One region of the Pseudarthrobacter sp. Hb11 genome, then DNA from elsewhere that is predicted to be linked to it. Evidence: riboswitches for the same ligand, from Rfam matches in the RefSeq annotation. Region 1 holds a riboswitch; each other region holds the start of a gene.
What was found. A riboswitch is a leader RNA that binds a small molecule or an ion and turns the genes downstream of it on or off. The one in region 1 is predicted to bind S-adenosylmethionine.
Positions count from the first base shown of each region.

Region 1 (10,452 bases):
GCCCGTCCGTGGAGGGCCGCAAGGTCCTGGTACTTGAGGACACCTCCACTACCGGCGGTTCGGCGCTGACCGCAGTAGAGGGAGTCCGGAAGGCCGGCGGCAACGTGGTCGCCGTCGCCGTTATTGTCGACCGGAACACCGGGGCCAAGGAAAAGATAGAAGCGGAGACGGGGGTTCCCTACTTGTTCGCGTTCGGCAAGGACGAGCTCGGGCTGGCTTAGCCACGTTTTGCCCAGGCAGCCGGGGCGTGAGTGCCCCGGCTGCCTAATTCGTTCAGGACTTTTGTTGGTCCGGGACGCGGCGGTGCCCTATCATTTGGTATCCCCTCGAGTACCCCGTACGGAGAACGTGCACAATGCTGCCCCCTGAAGAACCCTTGAGCGCCACTGACCAGATCCAGAACCTCATCCTGGAAAGTGCCGATTTCGAGGGCTTCCTGAACGAACTGGCGCGGTTCTCCGCACATCAGGTGGCCGGCGACGGCGAGGACGCGCTTTGCGGCATCACGTTGCTCCGCGACCGCAAGGCCGCCACCATCGGCTGGAGCAGCGACTCGGCCCGCGAAGTAGACGAAATCCAGTATTCCTTGTCGCAGGGCCCTTGCCTCACCGCCGCCCAGGAGCACCGCGAAGTCCACGTTCCTGACTTGTTGGAGGAAGACCGCTGGGGACCGGACTACGCGTCCGCGGTGGCCTCGCACGGCCTGCGGTCTGTACTCTCGCTGCCGTTCAACCTGCAGGGCGACGCCAAAGCAGCACTGAACCTCTACTCCGACGTCCCGTTCAAGTTCGACGAACGCGCCACGGCCAAGGCCCGGGGCTATACAAGGGAAATTTCGCAGGCACTCAGGCTGGCGGTGCGGTTCTCGCTTCATACGGACAGCGCCGCGAATCTACGGGCAACCCTGGAATCCAGGACCATCATCGACATCGCTATCGGCATAGTGATGGCACAGAACAGGTGCAGCCAGGAGGCAGCGGTCAGCATCCTTACCGAGGCCTCCAGCAACAGCAACACCAAGCTGCGGGATATCGCCAAGTCCTTGGTGGACTCCGTCGGGGGCGTGGGTACACGGACGCATTACCAGGAACCGGGGCAGCGCCAAGCCGACCAAACCGCGTAACTAACGGGTTGTGCCCGACTCCTGCTGGAGGTTACGCTTACCAAGGTTGAGCCGTCGGCCATAGACACCCTCTTTTGGAGTACCTATGGACCGCGCACTAGATGCCCTCGTTAACCTCGATGTCCCCGCGGACATTGTCCGCATTGACGTCCGGGGGAGCCTCAACCATGACTCTCGCCCCGGTCTTGTCCAAATCATCCGCCGTATCAGGAGGATGGGGATCCGTTCCCACATCCGGGTTGAGCTTTCCCGCGCTGCCATGGTCGAGTCCGCGGCCCTCGCAGGCCTTCGCAGTGACCTCAACGCCATCGACGCCGGCAGTCTGCCGGGGATTTACGGTTCCGGGGTGTCCCTTGACCTCTCTCCTGCGGGCGATGACTGGGCTGCCACGCCTGCCCCCGCCGGACAACCGCTGACGATCCTCGACGGCTTTTCCCTCGGCAGCGCCGCAGACATGGACGCCCTTGGTTACGCGTCTGCTTTTTCTGGCGAAGCAGAAGCAGAGGTCCCGCTGCTGGACCTCACCGGGTTTGAGGTGCTCTGCGGTCGGGCGCTGCAGGACTACTCGGATGAGGAACTGCTGCTTGCCAGCGACACCCTCTTCACCCTTTTGGACAACCCGGCCGCTTTCCCGGGATCGGACCTGCTGGGCCGGTACGACGACATCGGCCAGGAGATGCTGCGCCGCCAGCAGAACGCTTCAGCGCCCTGCCCGGCCGCGGAAGGACAGGCTGCCAGCTGAGCACGCCCCGTTGACCGGGCGTCATTGAAAGGTTACCGGCGGCTCCTTGCGGCGGCGTCTTCCAGTGTGCCTACGGTAGGGGTGTGCCATACGAGGGGGAAGTAAATCCGCAGGACCGGCGCGGGGCTTCCGGGGCCCGGCTGCTGCAGGATGCCGCTGCCCTTAAACAGTTTTCCCGCCGGGGATTCCTCTCGGGGGCAGGGGTGTCCGGCCTGCTGGCCGCGGACATGCTGCTCACTCGCCAGGTGCAGTCCGCCCGCCAGACGAACCGGATCCTTCCACTTGCCGACGACTTCGCTGATGCCTACTATCCGGACGCCAGTTGGTTCCTGTTCCCCGGCTATAAAACCAGCTGGGAGGAGGCGCAGTGGATCCTGAACTCCCTCCGGGGCACGCTTAACAAGCGCGCGCGGCTCGCCGCCGTCGGCTATTCCAACCTGGGCCTGAACATCGATGAGGTGGTCATCGCCGTGATTGAGCACGTCCGCGCCCAGAAGCTCACCAAGCTGTTCTTCTACGGGCACAGCTTCGGCGGAATGGTGGCCACCCAGGTGGCGGCCCGGCTGCTGGAACTCCATGGTGTGGAAGCGGAGTTCATCGTGCTGGACTCCAGCCCGTACAGCAAGCACGACGTCCTGGACCAGAGCTGGTTCGACGGCGTGGTGTTCCTCTATGAGCGGGGTTTCCGGTTCCCGTCCACGCTCCGCGGCGGGTACGAACTCGGGGAGCGCGTCATCCATAAGGACGAACGGAGCTGGCGGCAGATCCTCGACCAGACGCTCGAGCAGCTGTCCCCGATCGCGCCGTCCAGCCTCCTGGTCCAGTCCGAGTCCGCCTACATCTACCATTTTGACGGTACCCGGTTCGCGGACAGGATAGGGGGCGCCAAAATGGCCTACATCGGCAACCGGCGGGACCCCACTGTCCGCTATCAAACGGCCGTTGAAGCGTGGTCGGTGGCGTTCAAGGCAAACATGGTGTCCAGCGGGCTCCAGACCGAAGGCGCCGCCCCTGCCCATGCCAGCCCGGGCTGGAACCCCAACATCTACCGGCCCCTGCTGGACGAGCTTTTGGATGAGAACTTCCCGCTGCCCCGGGGCGGATCCCGGGTGACCGTCTTCTAGCCGGGCCTAAATCTGGTTCTTCAGGTCCGCTACGGAGTTCAGGACCTGGTTGGGACGGAAGGGATATGAACCGATCTCCTCGCGCTGCGTGATGCCGCTCAGGACCAGGACCGTGTGCAGCCCTGCTTCCATGCCGGCGATGATGTCCGTGTCCATCCGGTCACCGATCATTGCCGTGGTCTCGGAGTGCGCGTCAATCTGGTTCATGGCGGAGCGGAACATCATCGGGTTGGGCTTGCCCACGATGTACGGCTCCCGGCCGGTAGCCTTGCTGATCAACGCCGCGATGGCGCCGGTGGCCGGCATGGGCCCGTCCTTTGACGGGCCCGTGGCGTCAGGGTTCGTGGCGATGAAGCGTGCCCCGGCAAGGATCAGGCGGATTGCCATGGTGATGGCTTCGAACGAGTACGTTCGCGTCTCGCCGAGCACCACAAAATCAGGGTCCTGGTCGGTGAGGATAAAGCCGGCCTCGTGCAGGGCCGTCGTCAGTCCTGCCTCGCCGATGGTGTAGGCGCGGTTCCCCGATCCTGAACCCTCCACCTGGTTCTTGAGGAACTGGGCGGTGGCCAGGGCTGAGGTCCAGATGTTCTCCTCGGGAACCTCCAGCCCGGAGGCACGCAGCCGCGCGGCGAGGTCGCGCGGGGTGAAGATCGAGTTGTTGGTGAGCACCAGGAAACGCTTTGACGTGTCCACCCAGCGCTGAATGAGCTCCGCGGCACCGGGCACGGCCTGGTTCTCGTGGACCAGCACGCCGTCCATGTCCGTCAGCCAGCATTCGATGTCCTGGCTGCTGCGGTGAACCGCCGGGTTCCCTTTGACCTTGTCCGCTTCTGCCATGCCTACCTCCGCCGGTGATGAAAGCCCGAAAGGTCCAGTCTAGTGTTGAGGGGTGAATCAAACCCCCGGTATGACGTCCGAACCCCAACCTGAGCAGCCCGGGGAGGCACCTGCCGGCGAGGTTCCGGGCGAAAAGCCGGAAGTCGGCGTCGGGCCCTGGGAAGGCGAGTTGCCGGAAGGCGACCACTGGGACCCCGATCTCCTCGCGGACGGCGACCGCCGCAATGTGCTGGACAAATACCGGTACTGGAAGCACGAGGCGATCGTGGCGGAGCTGGACTCCAGGCGCCACAACTTCCACGTCGCCATCGAAAACTGGCAGCACGATCTCAACATCGGCACGGTGGTGCGCACCGCCAATGCGTTCCTCGCCAAGGAGGTTCACATCATCGGACGACGGCGGTGGAACCGCCGGGGCGCCATGGTCACCGACCGCTACCAACACGTCCGCCACCACCCCACCGTTGAGGACTTCGTGGCTTGGGCGCAGGGGGAGGGGCTCGCTATCATCGGGATCGACATTTTCCCGGACTCCGTACCGCTGGAAACCTACGAACTGCCCAAGGACTGCGTGCTGGTATTCGGCCAGGAAGGCCCAGGGCTGACGCCCGAAGTCCATGAGGCGGCCCTCGCCACCCTGTCCATCGAGCAGTTCGGCTCCACCAGGTCCATCAACGCGGCCTCGGCAGCGGCCATTGCCATGCACGCCTGGGTGCGCCGGCACGTGTTCAACCAGCACGTGTAGCCCCTTCTTGCCCGCGAGATGACACTTCACGGCAGTTCCGGCAGCTCCCATTGCCGTGGACTGCCATCTCGAGGAGGGGGCTAGGACCTGGCCTGTGGATAACCTCAAACCCGCGACGCGGGCGGGCCAGAATGAGGGATGCGCAGGGCTACCCTTCCGGATCATCTGGCCGCTGGTTCGTTCTCCCTCAGGGCGTCGGACAAGGCAGGCGTCAGCCGAACGCGGACGGCCGCGAAGGATTTGGTGGCAGTGTCCCGGGGGATCCGGGTCCCCGTGCAATCGAACGCGCAAGGAGCGGCAGCCCTCAGGGCCTACACGGACCTGGATGACACCTCGATCCTCGCGTCCTTGTCGGCCGCGCACGTCTGGGGCCAGCCGCTTCCGGCCGGCAGCAGCGGTGATTGGCGGATTCACCTTGCCCGGCGCAGGGGGTTCAGCTTTCCCCGGCGCGCCAATGTGGTGGGTCATCTGTTGACGTTCCTTCCGGACGAGGTGGTGGAGTACGACGGCGTTCGGCTCACCTCGCCTGCCCGGACGTGGCTGGACCTGGCGGCGATGCTGTCAGTGGAGGAGTTGGTGGCTGCGGGGGACTACCTGGTGTGCTCCCACGGGACCGGATTTCCGCATCCCCGGGCCGCCATCTGCAGCATCGGCGAACCACGTGCTTTTTGATCATCGGGGCGTCCCCGTCCTGTGGCCGGACGCTGCCTACCCGGAATGGGGAATTGCACTGCAGTACGACGGCCGGCATCATGCCAACGAAGAGCAGCACCTTAGGGACATTGACCGACAGGACCGGACCACGGGACCCAGGGTGCGGATGGGGCGTAACCCACAGCACTCCCCGCGCGGAAATGGCTAGGATGGTGCTAGCCGTAAGCGGTACTCCAGGGTTACCAGCCCACAGACGAACCTCAGCATAGGAGTCAGCATGCCCATTGCAACCCCAGAGATCTACTCCGAGATGATCGACCGCGCAAAGGCGGGCGGCTTCGCATTCCCGGCCGTGAACGTTACGTCCTCCCAGACGCTGAACGCTGCCCTGCGCGGCTTCGCCGACGCCGAGTCCGACGGCATCATCCAGGTTTCCACCGGCGGCGCGGCCTACTGGTCCGGCGCCTCCACCAAGGACATGGTTGCAGGCTCCCTGGGTTTCGCAGCTTTCGCCCGCGAAGTTGCCAAGAACTACAACGTCAACATCGCCCTGCACACGGACCACTGCCCCAAGGACAAGCTGGACGGTTTTGTGCTGCCCCTGCTCGCAGCGTCCGAGGCTGAGGTCAAGGCCGGCCGCAACCCGCTGTTCAACTCCCACATGTGGGACGGCTCCGCCGAGACCCTGCAGGAAAACCTGCGCATCGCCCGCGAACTGCTCGAGCGCACCGCTGCCGCCAAAATGATCCTTGAGGTTGAAATCGGCACGGTCGGCGGCGAGGAAGACGGCGTTGAGAACGAGATCAACGAGAAGCTCTACACCACGGTCGAAGACGCGCTGGCCACCATCGAAGCGCTGGGATCCGGCGAGAACGGCCGCTACATCACCGCATTGACCTTCGGCAACGTCCACGGCGTCTACAAGCCCGGTGGCGTGAAGCTTCGCCCGGAGATCCTCAAGGACATCCAGGCGCAGGTGGGCGCGAAGATCGGCAAGGACAGCCCGTTCGACCTCGTCTTCCACGGCGGCTCCGGCTCCTCCGACCAGGAAATCGCGGACGCTGTCTCCTACGGCACCATCAAGATGAACATCGACACCGACACCCAGTACGCCTACACGCGTCCGGTCGCGGATCACATGTTCCGCAACTACGACGGCGTCCTTAAGGTTGACGGCGAAGTGGGCAACAAGAAGACCTACGATCCCCGCGTGTGGGGCGCATCGGCCGAAGCCGGACTGGCCGCCCGTGTGGTCGAAGCCACCAAGCAGCTCGGTTCCGCCGGAAAGACCTTCTAGGAATGTCCGACGAGTTCCGCAGAAACCTGATGGGCCCCGAGCCCACGCTCCTGCCTGCCGAGACCGAGGTCTACCAGCAGCTGGAAGCCGGCCAGGAAGCACTGGACCTGGTGGAGAAACACCCAACCTCCTCACTGCTGTGGGCTGTGCTCGCGGAAGAGGCCTGGGCCGAGGGACGGACCATCGATTCCTACGCCTACTCCCGGGTGGGCTACCACCGCGGACTGGACTCGCTGCGCCGCAATGGCTGGCGCGGCGTGGGGCCCATTCCCTGGGAGCATGAGCCCAACCGCGGTTTCCTGCGTGCGCTGTATTCCCTCGGCCGCGCATCTGCAGCGATCGGCGAAGCGGAGGAGCCGGAACGGATCGAGAAGTTCCTGAACGACTCCGACCCTGCGGCGAAAGCAGCTATCGAAGGCTGACCTGCGGGATAAAGGTCGACGGCGGCCGGTCACCTTTTTCGAAAAGGTGACCGGCCGCCGTCGTCCCGGCCGGGGCCCTCGGCGGCGCGGATCACGGCCAGGGAACCCTGCGGGCGTGGGTCCACTGTTGGTTGAGCCTGTCGAAGCCTGGGGGTCAGACTGGTTTCTGGAGCCCTGTCCGTGCCATGGCGTCGGCGTAGGCGATGCGCATGTCCTCGAGGTACTCCTCCTGGCGCGCAGGCGAACCGGCGAAGGCGCGGCCGCTGAGGGAGCGCACCTTGTAGGTCTTCAGGCCGCGGCGCCACAGCAGCGGCACTTCGGTTTTGAGCAGCAGGTTGGCCAGGCGGTTGGCTTCAGTGCCGTGTGCCACGATCACCGAGGCGCGCGGAACCAGTGCCAGGAACTTGAGCAGCGGCTTGAGGCCGGCGGAGATCTGGTCCGGAGTGAACTTCCCGTTTGGCTCTCCGGCAATGTGCCAGGGGTGGACGTTCCAGGGCATTACGAACTCCGGACGCAGCCCCAGCTTCCACTGGATGCCAAGCATCCGGGTGGCAGCGTCGTGGTCCCCGGGGGTGATGAAACCGGACGGGTCGGCCTCGCCGATGTTGGAGTACAGGCTGATGATCCGGCACTCGTCGACGTCGTGCATGGGGTCCACGTAGGGCACCACAGTGCCGGGTTTTGCCTCCTGCAGGGAATCGCACAGTTCGTTCACGGCTGCAACATTGGGTTCGTAGCGGCGGCTCAGAAGCTGCTCATGGAAAGATTCGGGTGCCAGGGCTGTCATGTAGTGCTGGATCTCCTGCGGGGATTGGTGGTGCTGCCACCTCGGAAAATGGGCGCACGATGGCGCACACATATCCGCGATGGTTGAAATGGGGTGGACCGATTCCTGGTCGGCCTTCACCAGTTTAGCAAGCCCCGCAAAACGAAACGCCGGTCCCGCGCACCCGATCCAAGCGGGGCACGGAACCGGCGGGTTCGGGCGTTACGCGATTTCCGGCTACCAGAGCCGCTTGGTGGCCCGGCGTGCGCCCTCGCCCAGTGCTTCCAGCTTGGCGAACGCGATCTGCGGGTGGACCCTGCCGCCGAGGCCGCAGTCGGTAGAGGCGATGACGTTCTCGCGGCCCACCACTTCTGCGAACCGGACAATCCGGTCGGCCACCAGATCCGGATGCTCCACCACATTGGTGGCATGGGAAACGACGCCTGGGATGATGACCTTGCCCTCTGGAAGCTTGGTGTCCTCCCAGACCCGCCATTCGTGTTCGTGCCGCACGTTTGCAGCTTCAAAGGAGTAACCGCCGGCATTGATCTGGAGCATCGTCTCCACCAGGTCCGCCAGGGGAAGGTCCGTGGTGTGCGGGCCGTGCCAGGAGCCCCAACAGAGGTGGAAGCGGACCTGCTCCTCGGGAAGGCCGCGGAGGGCGTAGTTCAGTGCCTCCACGCGGATCTGCGTGAACTTGAGGTAGTCCGCGACGCTGGGTTCGGGGCTGATCTGGTCCCAGTTCTCGGCGATGGAGGGATCATCGATCTGCAGGATCAGGCCGGCGTCGATGATGGCCTTGTACTCTTCGCGGAGCGCGTCGGCACAGGCGTAGATGTACTCCTCCTCCGTGGCGTAGTACTCGTTCGTGATGCGGGAGGCGCTGCCGGGGGAGAGCGCTGCAACAAAGCCGTCCGTGAGTCCGGTGGCCGCCAGCCCGGCCTTCAGGTTGGCGATGTCGGAGGCGACGGCGTCCTGGCCGGTGTAGACGAGCGGGCCGGTGACCTTCGGGAACGGCTTGGGGGCACCCGTGAAGATGCCGCTGGTGGGATCGTTGTAGGCCTCGGAAAAAATGGTCCGGTCGCGGCGGTGGATGAAGCCCGTCAGCTGGACGTGGCCCGGGGTGGATTCCTTCGGTTCGACCGCCCACTTGGCGTCATTGTCCAGCTCCAGGCCGCCCATCCGGGCAAAGGAGTAGGACCACCAGGCGCCGTAGTCCACGGAAGCGGACGTGGCGTGCCCGTACTCGCCGTCGTTCGGGATATCGACGCCCAGGCTTTGCTGGCGCTGGACCAGGTCCACTACGGACGCGGTGAGGAGTTCGTTGTAGCCCTCGACGTCGGCAGGGTTTTCCTCGCGTGCGGCATTGGCGGCGATCAGCTCAGCGGTGCGGGGCAAGGAGCCTGCGTGGGTGACGCGGATATGGTCTGTGTTCAAGGTCATGCTGAAATTTCCTTTCCATCGGTCCTGGCAGTAGCACCTTCACAGGCAGGACGTCCCTGCACTTGGGGGTTGCTGCGGCGTCAACGATCCAGGTCTCTCGGCCGCTCCGGATGGTTCGCTCTCACCTAAATCCAGATGGCTCCCCGGGAGCAAATTCGCTTCGGTTTGTTTCGCAACAGGCAGGGCGCCGAAGCCACGCTTCGAAACGTAATAACTGCATGTGCATTCCTGTTATGTCCATTGACAGCTTTCGCGGAGGTTGGTTGGCTTTTGTCACAGCCCGCGATGGGGGACATGGCGGGCTGGCACACCTATGCACTCGAAAGAGGTACCGCACCGTGAAAAAAACCCTGGCAACCTTTAGGACCCTGGCAGTTACGGGAGCCCTGGCTCTGGCCGTAGTGGCAGCGCCCGCCCCTGCCATCGCTGTGGGCGAAGGCCCCAACTATAATGGCAACGGCCAGATCACCACATCGAAGCTGGCCTCCTATGACCAGATGGTCTCCTTCCTCAAAGACCAGGACGCCCGCCAGTCCGCCATGGAACTGGAGGTTATCGGGCAGACCGTGAAAGGCCGGGACATCCACCTGGTCAAGTACATCTCGGATCCGGCCAAGCCCACCATCCTGTACCTGACCCAGCAGCACGGCAACGAACAGCTCACCACCGAAGGTGCGCTGGAATTCGTCAAGCACCTGGGCACCGGAAAGTCCGGGAATGTCCTGGACGGCGTGAACATCCTGATCGTGCCCATGCTCAACGCAGACGGTGCCATGGGGGACGTGAACTTCCCGCTGGACGGCTACCTGGCCAAGGGCGACCGCAATATGACCCGGTACAACGCCGAAGAGGTGGACCTTAACCGGGACCATGTGGCCAAGATCCAGCCGGAAACCCAGGCGCTGCACAACAACGTGATGCGCAAGTACAAGATCGACTACATGATCGACCTGCACCACCAGGGCACCCGCAGCCAGCGTGACGGCGAACTTGTGTCCGGGTCCATCCTGTACCCCACCACCCCTAACGCCAATCCCGCCGTTGTTGAAAAGTCCAAGCAGTTGGGCGCCGTTGTTTTCAACAGCGTCGACTCCACAGGCTGGGGCCACCTCGGCAAGTATGTGGGGGGCAGCGCCGAAACCATCAGCCGCAACGGCATCGCCGTCGAGTACGGCATTTCCACGTTGCTGTTTGAGATGCGCGGCATGTCCGACCACTACCTGGACGGCTACGCCCTGGGGCTCCGGAGCAACGGCTACCTGATCAAGCAGACGGTCACTACCCTGACCGCCACGGCCG
Region 1 is NZ_JBWZCM010000011.1:116,119-126,570, forward strand. Features, by position in the region: gene pyrE (orotate phosphoribosyltransferase) at 1-221, shown strand, start outside; gene AC50X7_RS14910 (GAF and ANTAR domain-containing protein) at 356-1,123, shown strand; gene AC50X7_RS14915 (hypothetical protein) at 1,209-1,865, shown strand; gene AC50X7_RS14920 (alpha/beta fold hydrolase) at 1,949-2,989, shown strand; gene AC50X7_RS14925 (HAD-IIA family hydrolase) at 2,996-3,826, opposite strand; gene AC50X7_RS14930 (TrmH family RNA methyltransferase) at 3,897-4,571, shown strand; gene AC50X7_RS14935 (hypothetical protein) at 4,710-5,243, shown strand; gene fbaA (class II fructose-bisphosphate aldolase) at 5,503-6,522, shown strand; gene AC50X7_RS14945 (DUF3151 domain-containing protein) at 6,525-6,944, shown strand; gene AC50X7_RS14950 (uracil-DNA glycosylase family protein) at 7,099-7,731, opposite strand; gene AC50X7_RS14955 (cobalamin-independent methionine synthase II family protein) at 7,948-9,153, opposite strand; SAM riboswitch class I at 9,166-9,270, opposite strand; gene AC50X7_RS14960 (M14 family zinc carboxypeptidase) at 9,492-10,452, shown strand, end outside.

Region 2 (10,452 bases), on a different contig from region 1:
GCGACGGCGGACAACACATCCGCGGGGGAGTAGCCGGTGTGGCTGGTCACCCAGGCCTCCCCGCCGACGTCGTCCGCTGTCACGGCCGCCTTCCCTGCCAGGGGGTGGCCGGCGGGCAACGCCACGTCGAGGGGTTCGTGGGCGAGGGGAATCACCGTAACGCGCTCCGCCGGCCACCGGGGGCTGTGGTCCATGCGGTGGGCCAGCACCAGGTCGTAGCGGGCGGTGAGGGCGGGGAAGTCGTGCTGGGCCACGTCCTCATCGGAAAGCTCGATACGCGGCTGTCCCGGCGCATCCAGGATCCTCGCGAGCGGAGCAAACACCGCCTGCCCCACGCTGTGGAAGCCGGACAGGGTGACCCTGCCGGCCGGGGTGCCGTGGTAGCTCCCGATGGCACCCCTGGCGTCCGCCATGGCACTGACGACGGCGGCCCCGGCGTCGGCCAGCACCTGGCCTGCCTCGGTGAGCACCAGGTTCCGGCCCTCCTTGCGCGTCAGCGGCACATCCAAGGTCCGCTGCAGGAGTGCCAACTGCTGGGACACGGCCGAAGGGGTGACCATGAGCGTGTCGGCCACTGCCTTGACGCTGCCAAGCGCCCCGAGTTCACGCAGGATTTCAAGCTGGTGTATCTCCACTCCTCCAGTTTATCCATTAGCTATCGCTACATCGTTGATTGAGAAAATAACGGTTGTGCTAAATCTTCTTCCTCGCTGTAATGAGGAGGGCAGCACCTGCCGACGACGCAATACGAGGAGTGAGGAAGCCGATGAAGGCTTTGTATAAGCCGGGCCCACAGGCCGGCTTCGAACTGGTGGACCGCCCCGAACCGGAGGCGGGCCCTGCCGACGTGAAGATCCGGGTTATGACCACCGGGATCTGCGGCACGGACCTGCACATCCAGTCCTGGGACTCGTGGGCGCAGGGGATCATCGAAGCCCCCCTCATTCCCGGCCACGAGTTCTATGGTGAAGTGGTGGAAATCGGTGAGGACGTTCGGGACGTCAAAGTCGGTGACCGGGTCTCCGGTGAGGGCCACGTGGTCTGCGGAATCTGCCGGAACTGCCGCGCAGGCCGCCGGCAGATGTGCATCCACACGGTCAGCGTGGGCGTGCAGCGGGACGGCGCGTTCGCAGAGTACGTGGTTATTCCGGAAACCAACGTGTGGGTCCATCATGACCCTTCCGTCACTCCTGAGCTCGGCGCCATCTTCGACCCCTTCGGCAATGCAGTCCACACCGCCCTGAGCTTCCCGCTGGTAGGCGAGGACGTCCTGATTACCGGTGCCGGCCCCATCGGGCTGATGGCCATCGCCGTGGCACGCCATGCCGGCGCACGCAAGATCGCCATCACTGACGTCTCGAAGCCCCGCCTGGACCTTGCCCGGCAGCTCGGTGCAGACCTTGCCATCGACGTCTCAACCACCCGCGTCCGCGACGCCCAGCGCGAACTGGGCATGCGCGAAGGTTTCGACATCGGGATGGAAATGTCCGGCCACCCCACCGCCCTGCCGGAGATGATTGACAACATGAACCACGGCGGCCGGATCGCCATGCTGGGCCTGCCCAGCCAGGACATCACCATCGACTGGGGCAAGGTGGTGACACACATGCTCACGCTCAAAGGCATCTACGGCCGCGAAATGTACGAGACCTGGTACGCCATGAGCGCCATGCTCTCGTCCAACCCCGTGCTGCATGCGGGCGTCTCCGCCGTCGTTACTGATACGCTCCCTGCCACCCAGTGGGAGAAGGGCTTCGACCTTGCCCGCAGCGGCGCAGGCGGAAAAGTTGTCCTCGACTGGACCCAACTCTAAGGAACACCATGTACACCTCGATCAAGGACCAGCTGGGCACCGAGCTGGAGGACATCCGCACTGCGGGACTCTTCAAGACCGAACGCAGCATCAACTCGCCCCAGTCCAGCCACATCACCGCGGGCATCATCGGACAGCAGGGCGCCAACGTGCTGAACTTCTGCGCCAACAACTACCTGGGCCTGGCGGACCACCCGGACATCATCAACGCCGCCAAGGCAGCCATGGACGAACGCGGCTTCGGCATGGCCAGCGTGCGGTTCATCTGCGGAACCCAGGACCTGCACCTGGAACTCGAAGCCCGAGTCTCCCGATTCCTGGGGACAGAGGACACCATCCTGTTCTCCAGCTGCTTTGATGCCAATGGTGGTGTCTTCGAATCCCTTTTCGGACCGGACGACGCCATCATCTCGGACGCCCTGAACCATGCCTCCATCATCGACGGCATCCGCCTGTGCAAAGCGCAGCGTTACCGGTACGCCAACCAGGACATGGCGGAACTGGAAGCGAAGCTGGTAGAGGCGAAGGGTGCCCGCCGCAAGGTCATCGTTACGGACGGCGTCTTCTCCATGGACGGGTACCTGGCGCCGCTGGAGGCCATTTGCGACCTCGCCGAAAAGCACGACGCCCTGGTCATGGTGGACGACTCGCATGCTGTCGGTTTCATGGGAGCAACCGGGGCCGGAACGCCGGAGCACGCCGGGGTGTCGCACCGGGTGGACATCTACACCGGCACCTTCGGCAAGGCACTGGGTGGGGCATCCGGCGGGTACGTCTCCGGCCGCGCGGAAGTGGTGGCCATGCTCCGGCAGAAGGCCCGGCCCTACCTTTTCTCGAACTCGTTGGCACCGGCCATCGTGGCCGCCACCATCAAGGCCCTTGACTTGGTGGAGAACTCAGCGGACCTGCGCCGCGCACTCTTCGACAACGCCGCACTGTTCCGCCGCCGGATGACCGAGGAAGGCTTTGACCTCCTGCCCGGCGAGCATGCCATTGTTCCGGTGATGTTCGGCGACGCCGTGCTCGCCGCCAAGGTTGCCGACCGGATGCTGCAGCACGGCGTCTTCGTTACCGCCTTCAGCTTCCCCGTGGTTCCGCGGGGCGCAGCCAGGATCCGGGTGCAGCTTTCGGCTGCACACTCAGCGGACGACGTCGAAACGTGCGTTCGTGCCTTCGTCGCCAGCCGCGCCGAGGTGGCAGCGTGAGGGCAGCCACAGTCCGCGCCTGACTCTGCAAGGATGGTGCCATGGCAGCACATTACGATGTCCTGATTGTTGGCGGCGGCATAGCCGGGCTTTCCCTGGCCTCGGCCCTGGCCGGCAACTGCAGCGTGGCACTGGTGGAGGCGGAGCAGGAGCTGGCGTACCACACGTCCTCCCGCTCCGCCCGCCAGCTCATCCCCAGCTTCGGCCCGCCCGTGGTCCAGGAACTCACGGTCCGGACCCTCGAGCTGATCGCAGCCCGCGATGCTGAGCTGCCCGAACCGGTGCTCACACCGCGGAGCTTTATGCTGATCGGCAGTCAGGAGGCGGTGGCCGCGGAAGCCAGCGGCTCCATGCAGCCCATCACCCACGCCGAGGCGCTGGAACTTTGCCCGGCACTGGTTCCGGACTCGTTCATGGCCGCCGGCCTGGATACCGGCTCCTTTGGCTGCAACGCGCCCCTGCTGCTGGCGGACCACCGGCAACGCGCGCTGGCCGCCGGGGTGGACATCATTACGGGCGCGCGGGTCCATTCCGCGCAGCGCGTCGGCTCCGGCTGGCAAGTGGGCGCCGGCATGGAGGCATTCGGGGCGGGCGTCCTGGTCAACGCCGCCGGTGCCTGGGCGGACGAACTCGCCGTCATCAGCGGCGTGGAGAAGCTCGGGCTGCAGCCGTACCGGCGCACCGCGGCGATTGCCGCCGTCGAACGCCCCTTGCCGGAGCACAGCCCCATGGTGGCCGCGGCCGACAACACGTTCTACTTCCGCCGCGACGGCGATGAGGTACTCATCTCGCCGTCCGAGACAGTGCCCAGCGGGCCCGAGGACGCCAAGCCCCGGCCCGGGGACGTGGAACGGCTGGTGGCCCGGCTGAACCAGGTGACCACGCTGGGCATCACCGACGTCCGTCGGGCCTGGACGGGGTTACGGACAGAAGCGGCCGACGGCGTTCCGGTGGCCGGATTCGACGCCGAAGCCCCCGGCTTCTATTGGCTCGCCGGCCAGGGCGGCTATGGCTTCCAGACGTCGTCCGCGATGGCGGAACTGGCGGCCGGGCAAATCCTCGCCGGTCACCAATCCGCCAACAGGACGGCCCACGCCGCCGATGACAGTCCGGCATCCCGGACAGCACAGGCGCTGGCGGCAACCCGCTGGTCAGTACGGCGCTGAAGAATGGGTGTATGAGTACGCTGATCACCAATATCGCCGAGCTGATGACGCAGGACCTGGAGCGCCGGGTCCTGAGGGACGCCGCGGTGGTGATCGAGGGGGAGCGGATCTCGTGGATCGGCGCAGCGGCCGATGCTCCTGCAGCGGATGACGCCGTCGACGCGGGTGGCCGCGCCATGCTCCCCGGCTGGGTGGACTCCCATACGCACCTGCTCTTCGCCGGCGACAGGACGGCGGAGTTCGAGGCGCGGATGGCCGGGGAGTCCTACTCTGCAGGGGGCATCGCCGTCACAATGAACGCCACCCGCGCAACATCCGACTACGACCTCACCCGCCTGGCGCTGTCCCGCGTTGCCGAAGCGGTTTCGCAGGGAACCACCTACATCGAGACGAAAACGGGCTACGGCCTGGACGTTGAACACGAGACCCGGAGCGCACGCATCGCCTCGACTGTCGCCGACCAGGTCACCTACCTCGGAGCGCACCTGGTGCCCGCGGGGCAGGACCCGGACGACTACACGGACCTCGTCTGCGGCCCGATGCTGGCTGCCGTCCGGCCCTACGTGCAATGGGCCGATGTGTTTTGTGAGGAAGGCGCCTTCAGCGCCGAGCAGTCCCGCCGGGTGCTGTTGGCCTGCCGCGACGCGGGCCTGGGGCTCCGTGTCCACGGGAACCAGCTCGGCGAAGGCCCGGGAGTACAGCTCGCAGTGGAACTTGAAGCCGCGAGCGTGGACCACGTGAACTACCTCGCGGACAAGGATGTGGACGCACTCGCCGGAACTTGGACCGGCTGGGATGCTGCCACCGGAACCGGGCGGCGTGGCACCGTGGCCACGTGCCTTCCTGCCTGTGACCTCTCGACCCGCCAGCCGCTCGCGCCCGCACGGGCGCTGCTTGACGCCGGGGTTCAGGTTTCACTCGCTTCCAACTGCAATCCGGGCACGTCCTACACCAGCTCCATGGCGTTTTGCGTGACCACCGCGGTGCTGCAGATGGGCCTGAGCGTCCATGAAGCTGTCCGGGCAGCGACCTACGGCGGCGCCCTTGCGCTGCGCAAGGACTCCGGAAAAGACGCCGACGGCGATCGTGCGGTGGGTTCCATCGCCGTCGGACACCGTGCGGACCTCCACTTGCTCAACGCACCGTCCGCTACTCACCTTGCGTACCGGCCGGGTATGCCCCTGACGTACGCTGTATGGCGGGCGGGGAAGCGGGCCAGATAAGGGGCGCCAGCAAACTGACGTTAGATGATCATTAGCTCTCTGTTATGATCAAAAAGCGTCATCGAAGCTGGTGGCGGAAGTAGCTGGAGGCCCTTGCATGACCCGCACCGACAGACTGACCGCTATCCTCGACATCCTTGCCAAAACCGGCCAGGTCGAGGTCGAGGAGATCGTCAGCACCCTCCACGTCTCCCCGGCCACCGCCCGGCGCGACCTGGACAGCCTGGCCAAGCGCCGGCTGCTGACCAGGACCCGGGGCGGTGCCACCACCGGTGCGCTCGCGTACGACCTGCCGGGCCGGTACAACCGGGACGACCACGCCGAGGCCAAGGAGCAGATTGCCCTGGCGGCTTCTGCCCTGATTGCCCCCGGAGCGGTGATCGGCCTCTGCGGCGGCACCACCAGTACCGCGCTGGCGCAGATCCTGGCCACCCGCGAGGACCTCAACGCGCCTTCCAACCAGTCCACTCTCACGGTGGTAACCAATGCAATCAACATCGCCGGGCAATTGGCAGTGCGGCCGAACATCAAAGTCATGGTTACCGGCGGCATCCTGAATCCGCGGTCCTACGAACTCGTAGGGCCCTACACGGACATCATCATGCAGAAGGTGGTGCTGGACATCGCCTTCATCGGCGTCAACGGCATCGACCCGGAGGTCGGGCCAACCAACACGGGGGAGGGGGAAGCCTCGGTCAACGCACTGCTCGCCAGCAGGGCGCGCGTCTCCTACGTGCTGGCTGACTCCTCCAAGGTAGGGGTGCGCGCCTTCGCCACCATGGACGGCTACAACTTCACCCGCCTGATTACGGATTCGGGCATTTCGGCCCAGGACAAGGCTGCCTTTGAGGCTAACGGCACGGAAGTGATTGTGGCGGCCGGCTGAACACCATTAGCGGCGCCCCGGTACTTCGGCAGGCCAATCAGGCCGGTTCCAGAAACTGCAGGCAAGATGGGTACATGCTGGTTTCCTCCCGCCGTCGTCTGCGGATCGAAGTCTGGATTGTTTTAGGCCTGTCCCTGGGCCAGTCTGCCGTCTACTCGGTGGTGCAGCTTTTGGACAAGATGACCCGGGCACCGCTCGCGGAAGGCACCTCAACTCTCAACCGCTCCCAGAGCACCCGCGAGTACTTCGACCTGACCTACCAACTGCTGGACATCATCTTCGCGCTGGTGCCCGTGCTGCTGGTGATCTACTTCCTTACCGACAACAGGCAGTCTGTATCCGGCGACGGCAGCAACGCGGGTTCGGCGTTCCGGAAGCTCGGATTCAACTTTGAGCGCCCGGGCCGGGACCTGTTCCAAGGGCTGGGGCTGGCTGCGCTGATAGGCATCCCGTCCCTCGGCCTGTATGCCGCAGGGAGGGCGCTGGGAATCACCACGGCGATTATTCCCAGTGCGCTGGACGCCTATTGGTGGACGGTGCCGGTGCTGGTCCTGTCCGCCATGCGCCATGCCGTGGTCGAAGAAGTCATCGTGGTGGGATACCTGCTGGACCGGTTCGGAAAGTTCGGCTGGAGCGTGCCGCTGTCCATCGTGGTGAGCTCGCTGCTTCGCGGGACTTACCACCTCTACCAGGGCTTCGGGCCCTTCATCGGCAACGTGGTGATGGGCGTCGTCTTCGCCTGGCTGTATACCCGGACGCGCCGGGTCATGCCCCTGGTGATCGCTCACGCCCTGCTGGATATCGTCGCGTTCGTCGGATTCAGCCTCTTTGGCAAGGCAATCGGGCTGGGGTAACGCAGCCGGCCTGTTTGGGACGGGACCTCACCCGCCGCGGGCGCGCAGGAACCGTTCGATGCCTTCTTCGCCGAGGGAGGACGCGGTGGAACGAGCTTGCCCCGTCCGCGAGGAGTTTTCGTGCCATGGATGCCGGGATGGGTCCGTATCCGTCCAGCATTGCCGGTTCGTCGGTGAGGCCCAGCAGGGAGAACACGGGCACGGTGACCGGCATTTGTGCCTGCGTCGTCGCCGCTGCCGGCAGTAGTTCCGGCGCTGATCCTGGTTCCGCTGTTCAGCAGGGCTTCGGCGAACTGGTCGGCCCGCAGTTGGGTGAGGGTGCGGTGTTCGATGGGGCTCTGCATACCCCTGGCCATGGCGGTGAGCCGGTTCCAGCCCGCTACGGCCCGGTCGGCGGGCAGGTAGGCGGAGAGCCAGGCCATGCCGTCCTGGTCGGGCCGGTATTCCACCCGCCGGTCTGCCACGCCTTTGGCGTGGCGTTTTTCGATGGACTCGATGTGGTGGCGTTCCCGCCAGGTCCGGGCTTTGGTTTTGAACCGGTAGGCCGGGATGTCCCCGATCGCGGCGGCCGTGGCGGGTTTCGGTGTCCGGGTCCAGGAAGTGCCCTTCCAGGGCCGCGGCGCCGGCGGGGTCGAGGGTGGCGGTTTCGTCGACCATGACCTGGGCGTGCCGCCACGGGATCGTCCCTGCTTCGAGGGCTGCCAGGGTCCGGGGCAGGGAGGTGGTCAGGGCGTGGGACTGGGCCAGCAGGGCACCGGCGGCCCGGCCGCTGAGGGCCAGGAGGCTGCCGACTTCCGCGGCGATAGCCATTTCCTGTCCCTGCACGGGTGCGTCGGGCGGAGCGGCCGCCCGCGCGGTCTGGGCGTACGTCCCTGCAGCGTTGACCACTAACGCCGACATCCGGGCCTGGACCCCTGAGGCACCGGTAAGGATGTCCAGGCAGCCATCAGCCAGCCCTGCCAGCGGATCAGCAGCCGAGAACTGCTCCGAACCGCATCCCTTCGCCTCGGCATTGAGCACGGCAAGAGCGGCATTGATGTCCTCAAACGCCTTCGCTACCGCAGCTGTACTAAATGGATTCGGCCGCCATCAGCGGGTGACGCCGTTGTCACCTGCTGATGGCGGCCGAAGCGTAGGAGGGCAGTCTGCAGTACCTACCCATGCCGAGGCCCGGGCAAAGCTGCCCGTGCCCAAGGAGAGAATTAGATCGTCACAGCTCCGTTGGAGGTCTCGAACGTCACCGATAGGATTCCGGGGGTCCCGTGCGGTGCCACCCACTCCACGGCTACGTCTTCGAGCGGCTTCTCCACCGGCTCACCCAGCCATTCAGTAACGCGGGCAGCGGAACCGGCGATAGTCAGGCAGCTCATCTTGACGTTGCTGTCGTAGGCGTTGGACGGGTGCAGGGACGGGTCGCCCTCCCACTTGAGCATGTAGGGAACCTGCGGGTCGGCGATCAAACCGAGGATGCCGATTTGCTTCCAGACCAGTTCGCGGCCGTCAGGAAACTTGCGGTTGCCGTTGACCGAGGACCGCCCGAGCCGTTCTTCGAAGGGGGCCAGGTCGTCAACCTCGACGCACCAGCCCATCCAGCCGCCGCCGGCTGCAGACCGTGCACGCACTGCCTGCCCGAAGGGAGCTTTGTCCGAAGCGGGGTGGTCCAGGACCTCCACCACTTCGAGGTACTTGTGTCCCGCTAGCGGGATGATCATATTCCGGGTTCCGAACCGCGGGTGTACCCCGCCCTTCACTGCCTCAACGCCGAGGGCAGAGGAAATACGTTCGGTGGTGGCAGCCAGGCCATCGTGTTCACAGGCGTAAGAGACGTGATCCATGCGCATGGCAACATCTTGGCACTTTGTGATCGGGCTCTCAGCTAAGGGTAGCCTTACTGGGATTTCGCCTTGTGAGCCGTAATTAAGCCCCCGACGGACCGAGGAAATGTTCCTGACTATGTTCGTCACAATTCTGTCCGGCAATCAACGCATGTTCCTACACTGAGCTCAGGTCATGAGTGCCAGTGACAAGCCCCGGCTCGCTGGCCGGCAACCCTCCATCCGCGGTGGGGTGCCCCGGGTGAGGACCTGGCTGTCCGGCACCGGCCGGATGGCAAGCGCGGCCCGCGGTGCTTCCAGCATGCCGGGCCCATGTCAAAGGAGCCTTAGTTGTCCAACGGATGGTCTTTCGAAACCCGCCAGATCCACGCCGGCCAGGAGCCGGATGGCGCCACGGGCGCCCGTGCACTTCCCATTTACCAGACCACGTCCTTCGTGTTCCCCACTGCTGAAAGCGCCGCCAACCGCTTTGCCCTGGCCGAGCTGGCCCCCATTTACACCAGGATTGGGAACCCCACCCAGGAGGCAGTGGAGCAGCGGATTGCCAGTCTTGAAGGCGGACTGGGGGCGCTGCTGCTCAGCTCCGGACAGGCTGCTGAGACTTTCGCCGTCCTGAACATTGCCGAGGCGGGGGACCACATCGTCGCGAGCCCCAGCCTCTACGGCGGCACCTATAACCTCTTCGCCCACACCCTGAAGAAGTTCGGCATATCAGTCACCTTCGTGGCGGACCCGGACAGCCTGGAGCAGTGGCGCGCAGCAGTGCAGCCCAACACCAAGCTCTTCTTCGGCGAGGTGGTATCCAACCCGCGGCAGGACGTCCTGGATATCGAAGGGGTATCCCAGGTCGCGCACGAGGCCGGCGTGCCCCTGATCGTGGACAATACCCTGTCCACCCCGTACCTGATCCGGCCGCTGGAATGGGGCGCGGACATCGTGGTGCACTCGGCCACCAAGTACCTGGGCGGCCATGGTTCAGCCATCGCCGGCGTGATCGTCGATTCCGGAAAGTTTGACTTTGGCAAGGACCCCGCAAAGTTCCCCGGCTTCAACACCCCGGACCCCACCTACAACGGACTCGTCTACGCCCGGGACCTCGGTGCCGAAGGCGCCCTGGGCGCCAATCTCTCGTACATCCTGAAGGCCCGGGTGCAGCTGCTGCGAGACCTTGGCTCCGCAGTGTCGCCCTTCAACGCCTTCCTGATCGCCCAGGGTCTGGAGACGCTGAGCCTTCGCGTGGAACGGCACGTGGCCAACGCCCTGGACGTGGCACAGTGGCTGGAGTCGCGTGACGACGTCGAATCGGTCGCCTATGCCGGGCTGCCCTCCAGCCCCTGGTACGAGCGGGGCCGGAAGTACGGCCCCAAGGGGACCGGCGCCATCGTCTCCTTCAACCTCGCCGGGGGTGCGGAGGCCGGCAAGCGCTTCGTGGACGCCCTGGAGCTGCACTCCCACGTGGCAAACATCGGT
Region 2 is NZ_JBWZCM010000007.1:88,653-99,104, reverse strand. Features, by position in the region: gene AC50X7_RS12040 (LysR family transcriptional regulator) at 1-635, opposite strand, end outside; gene tdh (L-threonine 3-dehydrogenase) at 767-1,813, shown strand; gene AC50X7_RS12030 (glycine C-acetyltransferase) at 1,822-3,018, shown strand; gene AC50X7_RS12025 (NAD(P)/FAD-dependent oxidoreductase) at 3,060-4,184, shown strand; gene hutI (imidazolonepropionase) at 4,196-5,407, shown strand; gene AC50X7_RS12015 (DeoR/GlpR family DNA-binding transcription regulator) at 5,505-6,293, shown strand; gene AC50X7_RS12010 (CPBP family intramembrane glutamic endopeptidase) at 6,368-7,147, shown strand; gene AC50X7_RS12005 (hypothetical protein) at 7,697-8,038, shown strand; gene AC50X7_RS12000 (VOC family protein) at 8,350-8,988, opposite strand; SAM riboswitch class IV at 9,154-9,269, shown strand; gene AC50X7_RS11995 (bifunctional o-acetylhomoserine/o-acetylserine sulfhydrylase) at 9,313-10,452, shown strand, end outside.
Region 2: it holds a riboswitch for S-adenosylmethionine, as region 1 does, so the genes downstream of both, AC50X7_RS11995 (bifunctional o-acetylhomoserine/o-acetylserine sulfhydrylase) here and AC50X7_RS14955 (cobalamin-independent methionine synthase II family protein) in region 1, are expected to answer to the same signal.

Region 3 (10,452 bases), on a different contig from region 1:
CCAGCTTATCCGCGGGTGCCGCACTAAGCTGGAGCCATGACCTCTCCAGCTCCTGTTGTTCTCGTGTTCCTCGACCCGGCTTTCCCGGATGGGCGGCTTGCCGATGCGTCCAAGCCGCAGTTGCTGGTGACGGACCAGGGCGCCACCAGGGGTGACGGGGTCTTTGAAACCATGCTCGCAGTGGACGGCAAAGTGCGGAAAATCCAGGCCCACCTGGACCGCCTGGCGGGTTCCGCCGAGGCACTGGACCTCGCCATTCCCAGCGAGGATGTATGGCGCCGCGCCATCGCCACTGCCCTGTCCGAACACCGCGCCCAGCATCAGCCTGCTTCCGGGTCCGACGATGAACTGGTGGTCAAGCTCGTGGTGACCCGCGGAGCCGAAGGCGCCTCAGCCCCCACCTCCTGGGTACAGGTTTCCCCTGTCGGGGCGGCCGGGCGCCGCCAGCGCGAGGCCGGCATCGACGTCATTCTCCTCGACCGGGGCTACGACAGCGACATTGCCGAGCGCGCCCCGTGGCTGCTGCTCGGCGCCAAGACGCTCTCCTACGCGGTCAACATGGCGGCGTTGCGGCATGCCCACAAGCAGGGTGCCGACGACGTCATCTTCATCTCCTCCGACGGCCGCGTCCTGGAGGGCCCCACGTCGACTGTGCTGATGGCCCACGTGGAAACGGCCGACGACGGTACGTCCGTCAAGCGCCTCATCACACCGCAGCTGGACAGCGGTATCCTCGCGGGCACCTCCCAGGGTGCCTTGTTCGCCGCAGCCAAAGCGGCCGGCTGGGAACTGGGGTACGGTCCGTTGGAGCCCCAGGACCTTTTGGACGCCGACGCTGTCTGGCTCATTTCGAGCGTGCGCCTGCTTGCTCCGGTGAACAGCATCGATGGCAAAGACGTGGGCACCCCGGCGGTGCAGAAAGAGCTGACCGCGGAGCTGAGCGAGCTGTTTGCCAGCATCGCGTAGCGGTTTCCACTGCCGCAGTACTAACCGCCGCCGCGCTTCCTTCGAGTAGCTGCCGTACTTCCCGCCGCTAAGCGGGGGGAGCTTTTGGCTCCGCGGTCAGCTGCGCTTCGAGGCCGGAAAGCAGGATGGTGATGCCCTGGTCCAGCTCAGCCTCGCCGTCATATTCGGCGAGCGCCGGAGCCAACGCACGGAGATGGGGAAACTCTTTTAACGGCAGCCGGTGCAGCCCTAGCCGAAGCAGCACTTCATTCTCTTCGGGGTCCACCACGAACTCCTGCAGCTCGTTCAGAATGTGGCCATAGAGGAACCCGTAGTAGGCCCTATAGACGTGGAGGGCGTCGGCAGGGCTGAATCCGGCGCCAATCAGCAGGGCGAGAATCTGCTCCAGCGGGCGCAGGGTGCCCAGCGGGCGCAGACCGAGCGGAGTGGAGAGCGGTCTCGTCACCAGCAGCGGCACCACGTTGGGATGTTCGAGCGCGAGCCGCCGAAGGTTATGCGCGATGTGCCGAAGCTGGGCTTTCCAGTCGGGGTCCTCCGGGTGGATGGGCAGTTCGTTGAGAACGAGCTCCGAAACGCCATCGAGCAACGCCGCCCGGTTCTCTGCGTAGCGGTAAAGGCTCATCGGATCCCGGTCCAGCTCTTGCCCCAGCCGGCGCATGGTCAGCGCGTCAAGGCCTTCCGCGTCCACCAGTTCCAATGCCTTGTTGAGCACCAGATCACGGTTGAGCCGCTCCTTTGGGGCGCGGCCCTTGGCAGGGCCGGAGGTTTTCGGGGAGGGCATGACTTTTCCGTTCTGGAGCCGGCGGCAAGCGTCTCGGGAAGGTATCTCCAAACGCTTGCTGTATACGTAGTCTACGGGTAACGTCTACATTGTAGTAAGGGGGTCGACACCGCCCCACACCATCGATTCCCAAGGTCTCGATCACCACTCCATGGCCCCGTGCAGGGCATAGAGGATTTCGCTGCTGTAGCCGAACGGCGGTACACACGCACTTAGCGAAGGGACGCCGTCATGGCACATTCGCAGTTCGACCTTTTTCTCCAGGAAGCCACCCACCTCGACCAAGCGTCCGACCACAGCCTCAGCGGTGACCGCCTTTACGGCCTGTATACCAGCTGGTGCTTCATCAACCAGCAGGCACCCGGAATGGAAGCCGCCTTTTGGGCAGGGATGAAACACAGGATCAGCCCGAGCCATAACGGCCTGCGGATGAAGGGTCCGGCCGCCGCCGATTACATCCTGGCAAGCTGCCCCGGCATCGTGTAACCGACATCAGAAGAGAGGCGTGAAGGGCTCCCAAGCGGGCAGCCCTTCACGCCTTTCCTTTGCTCCAACAGCTGGGCGGCCGCCCAGCTCAGTTACGGAACATGACGACGGCGGCGATGCGGTGCCGCGCGCCAAGTGTTACTTTTTTGGGGAGTAATGAGTACCGGCGCCAAGCCCTGACTGGCCGGTCGGCAACCCTCCTTTTGCGGCGGGGTGCCTCAGGTGAATACTCGGCATATCGACCGAATCGTGTTGCAAGCGTGAAAGAAGGAGATCCGTCGTGTCTGACGCACCTGCCCTTGAAGAAAAACTTTCCTACCGGCTCGTTACCGGGCCGGATGACAGGTCTTTCTGTGAACGGGTTTCGACCGCCCTGGCCGAGGGCTATGTGCTTCACGGCAGCCCTGCCGCGACGTCCAACGGCGGCAAGGTGATTGTTGCGCAAGCCCTGGTTCTTCCGGCAGCCATCGCTTCCGCCGATGCGGCGGTGGCCACCGCCGTGGATGACCTCGAATCCGCGGGCGAAGACCTTGAGTTCGACGGCGAGGGCCACGCATGACCTACGCAGGAGACCTGACGCCCCAGGAGGCATGGGACAAGCTGGAGCAGGGCGCCATCCTGGTGGATGTTCGCACCGAAGGCGAATGGGCCCACATCGGTATCCCGGACACAAAGGCCACCGACAACGATCCGCTGTTCATCCAGTGGACGTTTCCCGGCGGCATCCCCAATCCGGACTTCATTACCCACCTGACGCAGCAGGCGCCGGAGGACGCTTCGGCCGAACTGGTATTCCTGTGCCGCTCGGGGCAGCGTTCCATCGCGGCCGCCATTGCTGCCACCCAGGCCGGCTTCACCTCCTACAACGTGCTGGAGGGCTTCGAGGGCGAACCTGACCGGTACGGCGAACGCACCGTCAACGGCTGGAAGAACCGCGGCCTGCCCACCAATCTCGGAAAGAACTAAGTGACCTTTAACGAAGACGCCGCCGGCTGGAGCCCCGACACCCAGTCCGTCCGTGGTGGACTGGACCGCACCAACTTCCAGGAAACCAGCGAGGCGGTGTTCCTGAACTCAGGGTTCGTGTATGAATCCGCAGCTGCGGCAGAGCGCGCTTTCACGGGCGAGGACGAGCGCTTTGTGTACTCCCGCTACGGCAACCCCTCCGTGGCTACCTTCCAGGAGCGGCTCCGCCTCCTCGAGGGCACCGAGGCGTGCTTCGCGACGGCGTCCGGCATGTCCGCCGTCTTCACCGCCCTGGGTGCCCTGCTGGCCGCCGGCGACCGCGTGGTTGCCGCCCGCTCGCTGTTCGGTTCCTGCTTTGTGATCCTGAACGAAATCCTGCCGCGCTGGGGTGTGGAGACAGTGTTTGTGGACGGTCCGGACCTGGAGCAGTGGCGCGATGCCCTGTCCCAGCCCACCACCGCCGTCTTCTTTGAGTCGCCGTCCAACCCGATGCAGGAGATTGTGGACATCGCCGCAGTCAGCGAACTCGCGCACGCGGCAGGTGCCACGGTGGTGGTCGACAATGTCTTTGCCACTCCCCTGCTGCAGCGGTGCGGAAGGTTCGGCGCGGACGTGATTGTTTACTCCGGGACCAAACACATCGACGGCCAGGGCAGGGTGCTGGGCGGCGCCATCCTCGGCACCAAGGAATTTATTGACGGGCCGGTCAAGCAGCTCATGCGCCACACCGGCCCGTCGTTGTCCCCCTTCAACGCCTGGGTGCTCACCAAAGGCCTTGAGACGATGGCCCTCCGCGTCAACCACTCTTCGGCTTCAGCCCTTCAGCTGGCCGAATGGCTGGAGCAGCAGCCTGCCGTGAGTTGGGTAAAGTACCCGCTGCTGAAGTCGCACCCGCAGTATGAACTCGCCGCCAAGCAGATGAGTGCCGGCGGCACCGTTCTCACCCTGGAACTCGCGACGACGGGTGGCCGCTCGGGCAAGGAAGCGGCCTTCGCGCTTTTGGACGGCCTGCGCATCATTGACATCTCCAATAACCTTGGCGACTCAAAGTCCCTGATCACCCACCCCGCCACCACCACGCACCGTGCCATGGGTCCGGAGGGACGCGCAGCCATTGGCCTGAGCGACGGCGTCGTGCGGCTTTCGGTTGGCTTGGAGGACGTGGATGACCTGATTGGCGACCTCGAACAGGCACTGAAGCAGATTTAGAGTTTGGCTGGCGCTGCGTCCACACCAACCCCGGCAACCAAGAACCAACCCCCAGAATCGACCTCCCCCACCGGCCGTCACTACAAAGCCGAACACCACCACTGGGAACCACCACACTGGCCGGGTTGGATTGCGGAACTATGGACTGCATCCGAAGAAAGGGATCCCGAGCGGGTCGCTTTCCGTCCGCTGACATGAGTTGCGTCAGTCCTTCCCAGACACCTCCGGAGATATCAGGGCTGGCGGACCCGCAACAAATCCGGGACCTCATCGACGTTCGAGAAATCCAAGGAGCCGCGCATAGTCACGTCTATTGCATGCTTGACCACTGCACCAAAGCCCAAGTCCTCAGGCGCATAAGCGGCCAACGCCTTGTCCCGGACGCGGCGCTGTTCAGCTGCCCCTGTTCCACGGGCAATAACGTCCTCTACCCCTTGCCGGGCCAGGGCAAGCTCGCCCTGCTCCTGCAGTACCGGGGCGAGATAGTCCACCAGGGAACGCACTACGTCGGCAGCATGGGCCGGCCGGAAGGAACCGAAGTCCAAAAGCTCCCCGCTGAGCCCTTGGCTGCTCGCCTGCCAGGAAGCCATCCGCAAAAGTACGGTGGGCACCGGCGCGGGATCGACGCCCTCACGCCACTCACGGCCCGCTGTTTCCACAAGCGCCCGGACGAGAACGGCAATGAGGGCCGCATCCTCGGCGCGGAGGCAGACGTCGGCAACGCGGACCTCCACAGTGGGGTGGTTCCGGGACAGTCGGGCGTCGAAGTAGATCATCCCTTCGTCCAGCATCACCCCGCTGTCCAAAAGCCGGGTAACCACCCGGCGATAGGCAGAATAAGTTCCGTAAATACCGGCGGGACCCGCCGTCGGCCAGCGGTTCCACGCCTGGGTACGGTAGCTTTCAAAGCCGGTCTGAAGACCGTTCCAGAACGGCGAGTTCGCACTCAGGGCCGTGAGGACCGCAAGCTTGTCGCGGATTCGGTCCAGTACAGCCACGCCCTCGTCCTGGGACTCGATATAGGTATGGACGTGGAAACCGCAGGTCAGCTGCTCCTGGGCAGTCAGGCCAAAACGCTCCAACATCCTGGCATAGCGCGGATCAGGAGTGGTGTGGCTGGCCAGCCCAAGGGGCGAGGTGGCCAACGCGGCCACCCGGGCATTATTCTTCCTGGCAGCCTTGTCGGCAAGCGCCCGGCCGGCCCGGATCTGGTCCAGCAGCACACCGTACTCCAGGCATGGCCGCGTCTGCGTCTCAATCTGCTCCAGCTTGAGTTCGGCACTCAAGCCCATCTCGTCGTCGTCGTAAACGGTTTTGTCTTCCGTTTCGAGATCCCGAGGGTCATCCGGAGCGTCATCGGCAGCCAACCGCCGGCCCGACAGGAGAGCATCAGCAAGGGCAAGCGGCTCCCCGCTCTCCGGATCAACGATCCGGAGTTCTTCCTCAACGCCGAATGTTCGCATACTCACATTCTGCGGCAGGCGGGCCCCTTTTGAAGGCCCCCATGGCTTCATGACGAAGCGTGAATGTTCAGTCCTGGAAATACTCCACTTTGGCGCCGATAGCGTTCAACCGCTCGGCGAGTTCCTCATATCCGCGTTCGATGACGTAAATGTTCCGGAGTTCGGAGACTCCCCTGGCGGCCAGCATGGCCAGCAGCAGGCATGCTGCCGGGCGCAGGGCCGGCGGACAGCCGACCTCTGCAGCGCGCCACTTGGTGGGGCCGTTGACGTAGATCCGGTGGGGGTCCAGCAGCTGAACCTGTGCACCCAGCCGGTTCAGCTCCGTAAGGTAAATGGCCCGGTTTTCATAAACCCAGTCGTGAATCATGGTCTGCCCGCTGGCGTTGGCGGCAATAACGGCGAAGAAGGGCAGGTTGTCGATGTTCAGGCCCGGGAAAGGCATCGGGTGGATCTTGTCCTCCGGTGCGTGCAGCTCCGAAGGCTTGGTGGTCACGTCCACCAGCCGGGTCCGGCCGTTGCGGGCCGTGTACTCGCCCGATATCTCCAGTTGCTGGCCCATCTGCCCCAACGTGGCCAGCTCGATTTCCATGAACTCGATGGGCACCCGGCGGATGGTCACCTCGGAGTTGGTCACAATGCCGGCGGTAATGAGGCTCATGGCCTCGATGGGGTCCTCGGACGGGAAGTACTCAATCTCAGCATCAATCATGGGACGCCCAGTGATCTTCAAGGTGGTGGTGCCGACGCCGTCGATGGTCACACCCAGCATCTGCAGGTAGAAGCAGAGGTCCTGCACCATGTAGTTCGGGCTGGCGTTGCGGATCACCGTTGTCCCCTCACGGTGCGCCGCTGCCATGATGGCGTTCTCGGTGACAGTGTCGCCGCGCTCCGTAAGCACGAAGGAACGGTCGCGCGTATCAGCAGAAGGGGCCTGTACTGCATAAAAACCGGCAGTTGCTTCCACTGTGAGTCCGAACTGGCGCAGGGCCTGCATATGCGGCTCAACAGTGCGCGTGCCCAGGTCGCAGCCACCCGCATACGGGAGGCGGTACTGCGAAGACTCGTCCAGCAACGGCCCCAGCAGCATAATGACGCTGCGCGTGCGGCGGGCGGCTTCAACGTCCATTGCCTCCAGGTCAAGGACGGCAGGCCTGCGGAGCTGGAGGTCGGAATCGTTGAGCCAGGTGCACTCGACCCCGATGCTGCTGAGCACCTCAACGATGCGGTTCACTTCCTCGATGCGCGCAAGACGCCGAAGAATGGTGGTCCCCCGGTTGATGAGGCTTGCGCACAGCAGCGCGACGCCGGCATTCTTGCTGCTGTTAACGTCCACGGAGCCGGAGAGCGTGCGGCCGCCCTCCACCCGAAGGTGCGTCATCTGGGGTTTTCCCACGTTGACGATGCTCCGGCCGAAGATCGTCTCAAGGCGCTGGATCATTTTCAGGCTCAGGTTCTGCTTGCCCTGCTCCATCCGGGCGATGGCACTCTGGCTGGTCCCGAGCTCGGCGGCCAGCTGGCCCTGGGTCCAGCCCTTCTCGCCCCGGGCATCCCTGAGCATGGCGGCAACGTGTTCGGTGGTTTCCTGCGTCATGCCACAAATATATCACAAATGAGCTATACAATAGTCATTGTGGTCCGTGTAACGCTATCCTGAGAGCGTTTACCCACTACATGCGATAGCAGCGAGCTGCCAGCATTGTTGACCGTGCCTGCCGAACCGGAGGAAACTGGATAGACCCTCTTACTTTCGACGACGACGGAGGTGACAGTGCGCAGAACTCAAGACGCCCGGGTAACGGCTAGGCTGGCCGCCCTGCTGTTCGCTGTCCTGCTCCTGCTCCCTGCCGGGCCCGCGTCCGCGGCGCCCTCGCCGGGTGAAGGCCAGCAGTCCACGCTGGGCAACGATGTCTCCTGGCCCCAGTGTGAAAAGCCCCTTCCCGCGGAGCCGGCTTTTGCCATTGTCGGCGTCAACAACGGGTTGGCCAACAACACCAACCCTTGCCTGAGGGAACAGCTCGAATGGGCGGAAACCTTATCCGGCATTACGCCCCAGCCGAAGGTGTCCCTTTACGTCAATACCGCCAACCCTGGAAGCAGCGGCTCGTGGTGGCCCACCAGCAACGAATACCCCATACTATCGGCCGTCCATAACCCCTACGGCTCCTGCGAGGAGAACGACTACGGGAAAGCCTGCGCTTACATGTACGGCTACGCCAAGGCCTATGACGACGCCTACATCCGCGGGATCACCAACCCCTCGGACTATTTCTGGTGGCTGGACGTGGAAACCGAGAACAGCTGGTCCACCACAGACAAGGATGCGAACCGCACGGTACTGGAGGGCATGACGGACTTCTTCCACAGCATCGACGTTAAGGGAGTCGGGCTCTATTCAACCGGTCTCCAATGGGGCCGGATCGTGGGTACCGTCAGCAACTCAAGCAACCTCTATTCGCTGCCAAGCTGGCTGGCCGGGGCGCGCTCCGTCGCCGGGGCCAAAGCCAAGTGCTCGGACCCGCCACTGACCGACGGCGGTGAAGTGGCTCTGACCCAGTTCGTTTCCAGAAAATTCGACTACAACCACTCCTGCGACTGAGCTCCTGCGTCCGTCAGTCAGCTCCCCAGCCACACCATGTTCCACGTCCCTGCCCAGATTGCCGCAGCAAAGGCTGCACCCGCCATCAGCACGCCACCACCAAGAACCCATAGGTCCATTCCGCTGTAGGTGGATTCCCGCGCCCATGTCCGCCTTCCGCCGCCGAAACCACGCGCCTCCATGGTGACGGCCAGTCTTGAGGCCCGCCGGATGGCTTGAACCAGGAGCCCGAAGCTCTGGCCCAGCGTTGCCTTCAGCCGCTGCAGGGCACTGCCGCGGGAACCAACGCCGCGGGCACGGCGGGCCATCCCAATGGTCTGCCACTCCTCCGCCATCAGCCCCACCAGGCGCATGGCGGCCAAGGTCCCCAGCACAAACCGGTGCGGAAGGCGCGCCTTTTGCGCCAGCGCATCGGCAAGGTCAGTGGGATCGGTACAGCTCATCAGCAGCACCGCCGGGAGCGCAATTGCCAGGCCACGAAGCATGAACCCGACCCCAAGTTCCAGCGAGCCTTCGCTCATGGTCCAGATGCCGACGTCGATCAGCGTCTTTCCGCTGTCCGCCGCCAGGATGGAGGTGCTCCAGCCGCCGACGGCCGCGGCAAGGATCAGCGGCCACCCCCGCTGCCACAGCAGCGTCAGGGTGAGCCCCGCCAACGGGAACAGCAGGAACTCAAAGGCCAGCGCCACGGAGGCTGACACCCAGTCGATGGACAGGGCCAGCACGGCCGTGATCAGGAAGACGGCCGCGAACTTACTCAGCGGGTTGGCGCGGGTCAGCAGGGCGTGGTTGCCGCGGATGTTCAGCTCCTGCCTCACGGCGCCACCGCCGCTGCCGCCATGCGCAGTTCCGTTCCGCCCAGCGCGGCCGTGAATTCGGCGTCATGCGTCACGGACACCACGGCGGTGCCGGCGTCCAGGAGTTCGGACAGGAACGATGCCAGCTCCGCCCAGGTGTTGGCGTCCTGCCCGAAGGTGGGTTCATCCAGGACCAGGACCTGGGGATGCGCGGCCAGGACTGTGGCCACCGAGAGCCGCCTCTTTTCACCGCCCGAGAGCGTATACGGATTTGCGTCAACGAGTTCGGTGAGCCGGAGCCGCTCCAGCAGTTCATCCACCCGTTCCTCGCCGTGCCCGAGATGCCGCGGGCCAAAGCGCAGTTCGTCGAGCACGTTCCCGGTGACGAACTGGTGCTCGGGTTCCTGGAACACCGTGCCCACCCGCTCGATCAGCTGCTCCGCCTTCCATTTAAACGGGTCAATTCCCGCACCGCGACTAAGCGCCAGGGTGGCGGAAACCTTGCCGTCGACGGGCCGCAGCAGCCCTGCGAGGGTCAGTGCAAACGTGGATTTCCCTGCGCCGTTGGGCCCGGTGATGGCCAGGGCCTGCCCTGCCCGGACCTGCGCGGAAATCCCCTGTTGCACCGGCACGGGCGCCAGTTTGCGGAGACCCTTGCGGCGGGCACGTTCCCGCGATATGGCCAGTTCCTCGGCGGCAAGCAGAAGGTCCCCGTTGCCGGGAGCAGGATCCGCCGCACGGAGACGCGTAGCCGGCACGTGGCCAGGCACCCAGACCCCGGCCACGATAAGCATGCTCCGGGCTTCCCTGAGAACCTGGTCCGGCCGCCCATCCAGCAGCACGGCAGGATCCGTCGAAGAGCCCGGCTGCAGCACCACGATCCGGTCCACCAGGTCCTTCCAGACAGACACGCGGTGTTCCACCACCACCAGTGTTGCCCCGGTTTTGTCGAGGCAACGGCCAACGGCGTCACGCACCTCCACCACCCCGGCGGGATCCAGGTTGGCCGTCGGCTCATCGAGGAGGAGCAGCCCCGGCCGCATGGCAAGGATGCCCGCGAGCGCCAGCCGCTGTTTCTGCCCGCCGGACAGGGCCGACGTCGGGTGGTCCAGCGGCAGGTGGGAGAGCCCGACGTCGTCCAGGGCCTCATGCACGCGGGCCCAGATATCGGCGCGGGGCACGGCGAGG
Region 3 is NZ_JBWZCM010000003.1:326,665-337,116, forward strand. Features, by position in the region: gene AC50X7_RS08120 (aminodeoxychorismate lyase) at 37-966, shown strand; gene AC50X7_RS08125 (TetR/AcrR family transcriptional regulator C-terminal domain-containing protein) at 1,034-1,747, opposite strand; gene AC50X7_RS08130 (hypothetical protein) at 1,979-2,233, shown strand; SAM riboswitch class IV at 2,386-2,500, shown strand; gene AC50X7_RS08135 (DUF1737 domain-containing protein) at 2,514-2,792, shown strand; gene AC50X7_RS08140 (rhodanese-like domain-containing protein) at 2,789-3,199, shown strand; gene AC50X7_RS08145 (O-succinylhomoserine sulfhydrylase) at 3,200-4,408, shown strand; gene AC50X7_RS08150 (glutamate--cysteine ligase 2) at 4,642-5,871, opposite strand; gene AC50X7_RS08155 (UDP-N-acetylglucosamine 1-carboxyvinyltransferase) at 5,939-7,462, opposite strand; gene AC50X7_RS08160 (glycoside hydrolase family 25 domain-containing protein) at 7,640-8,467, shown strand; gene AC50X7_RS08165 (energy-coupling factor transporter transmembrane component T family protein) at 8,485-9,285, opposite strand; gene AC50X7_RS08170 (ABC transporter ATP-binding protein) at 9,282-10,452, opposite strand, start outside.
Region 3: it holds a riboswitch for S-adenosylmethionine, as region 1 does, so the genes downstream of both, AC50X7_RS08135 (DUF1737 domain-containing protein) here and AC50X7_RS14955 (cobalamin-independent methionine synthase II family protein) in region 1, are expected to answer to the same signal.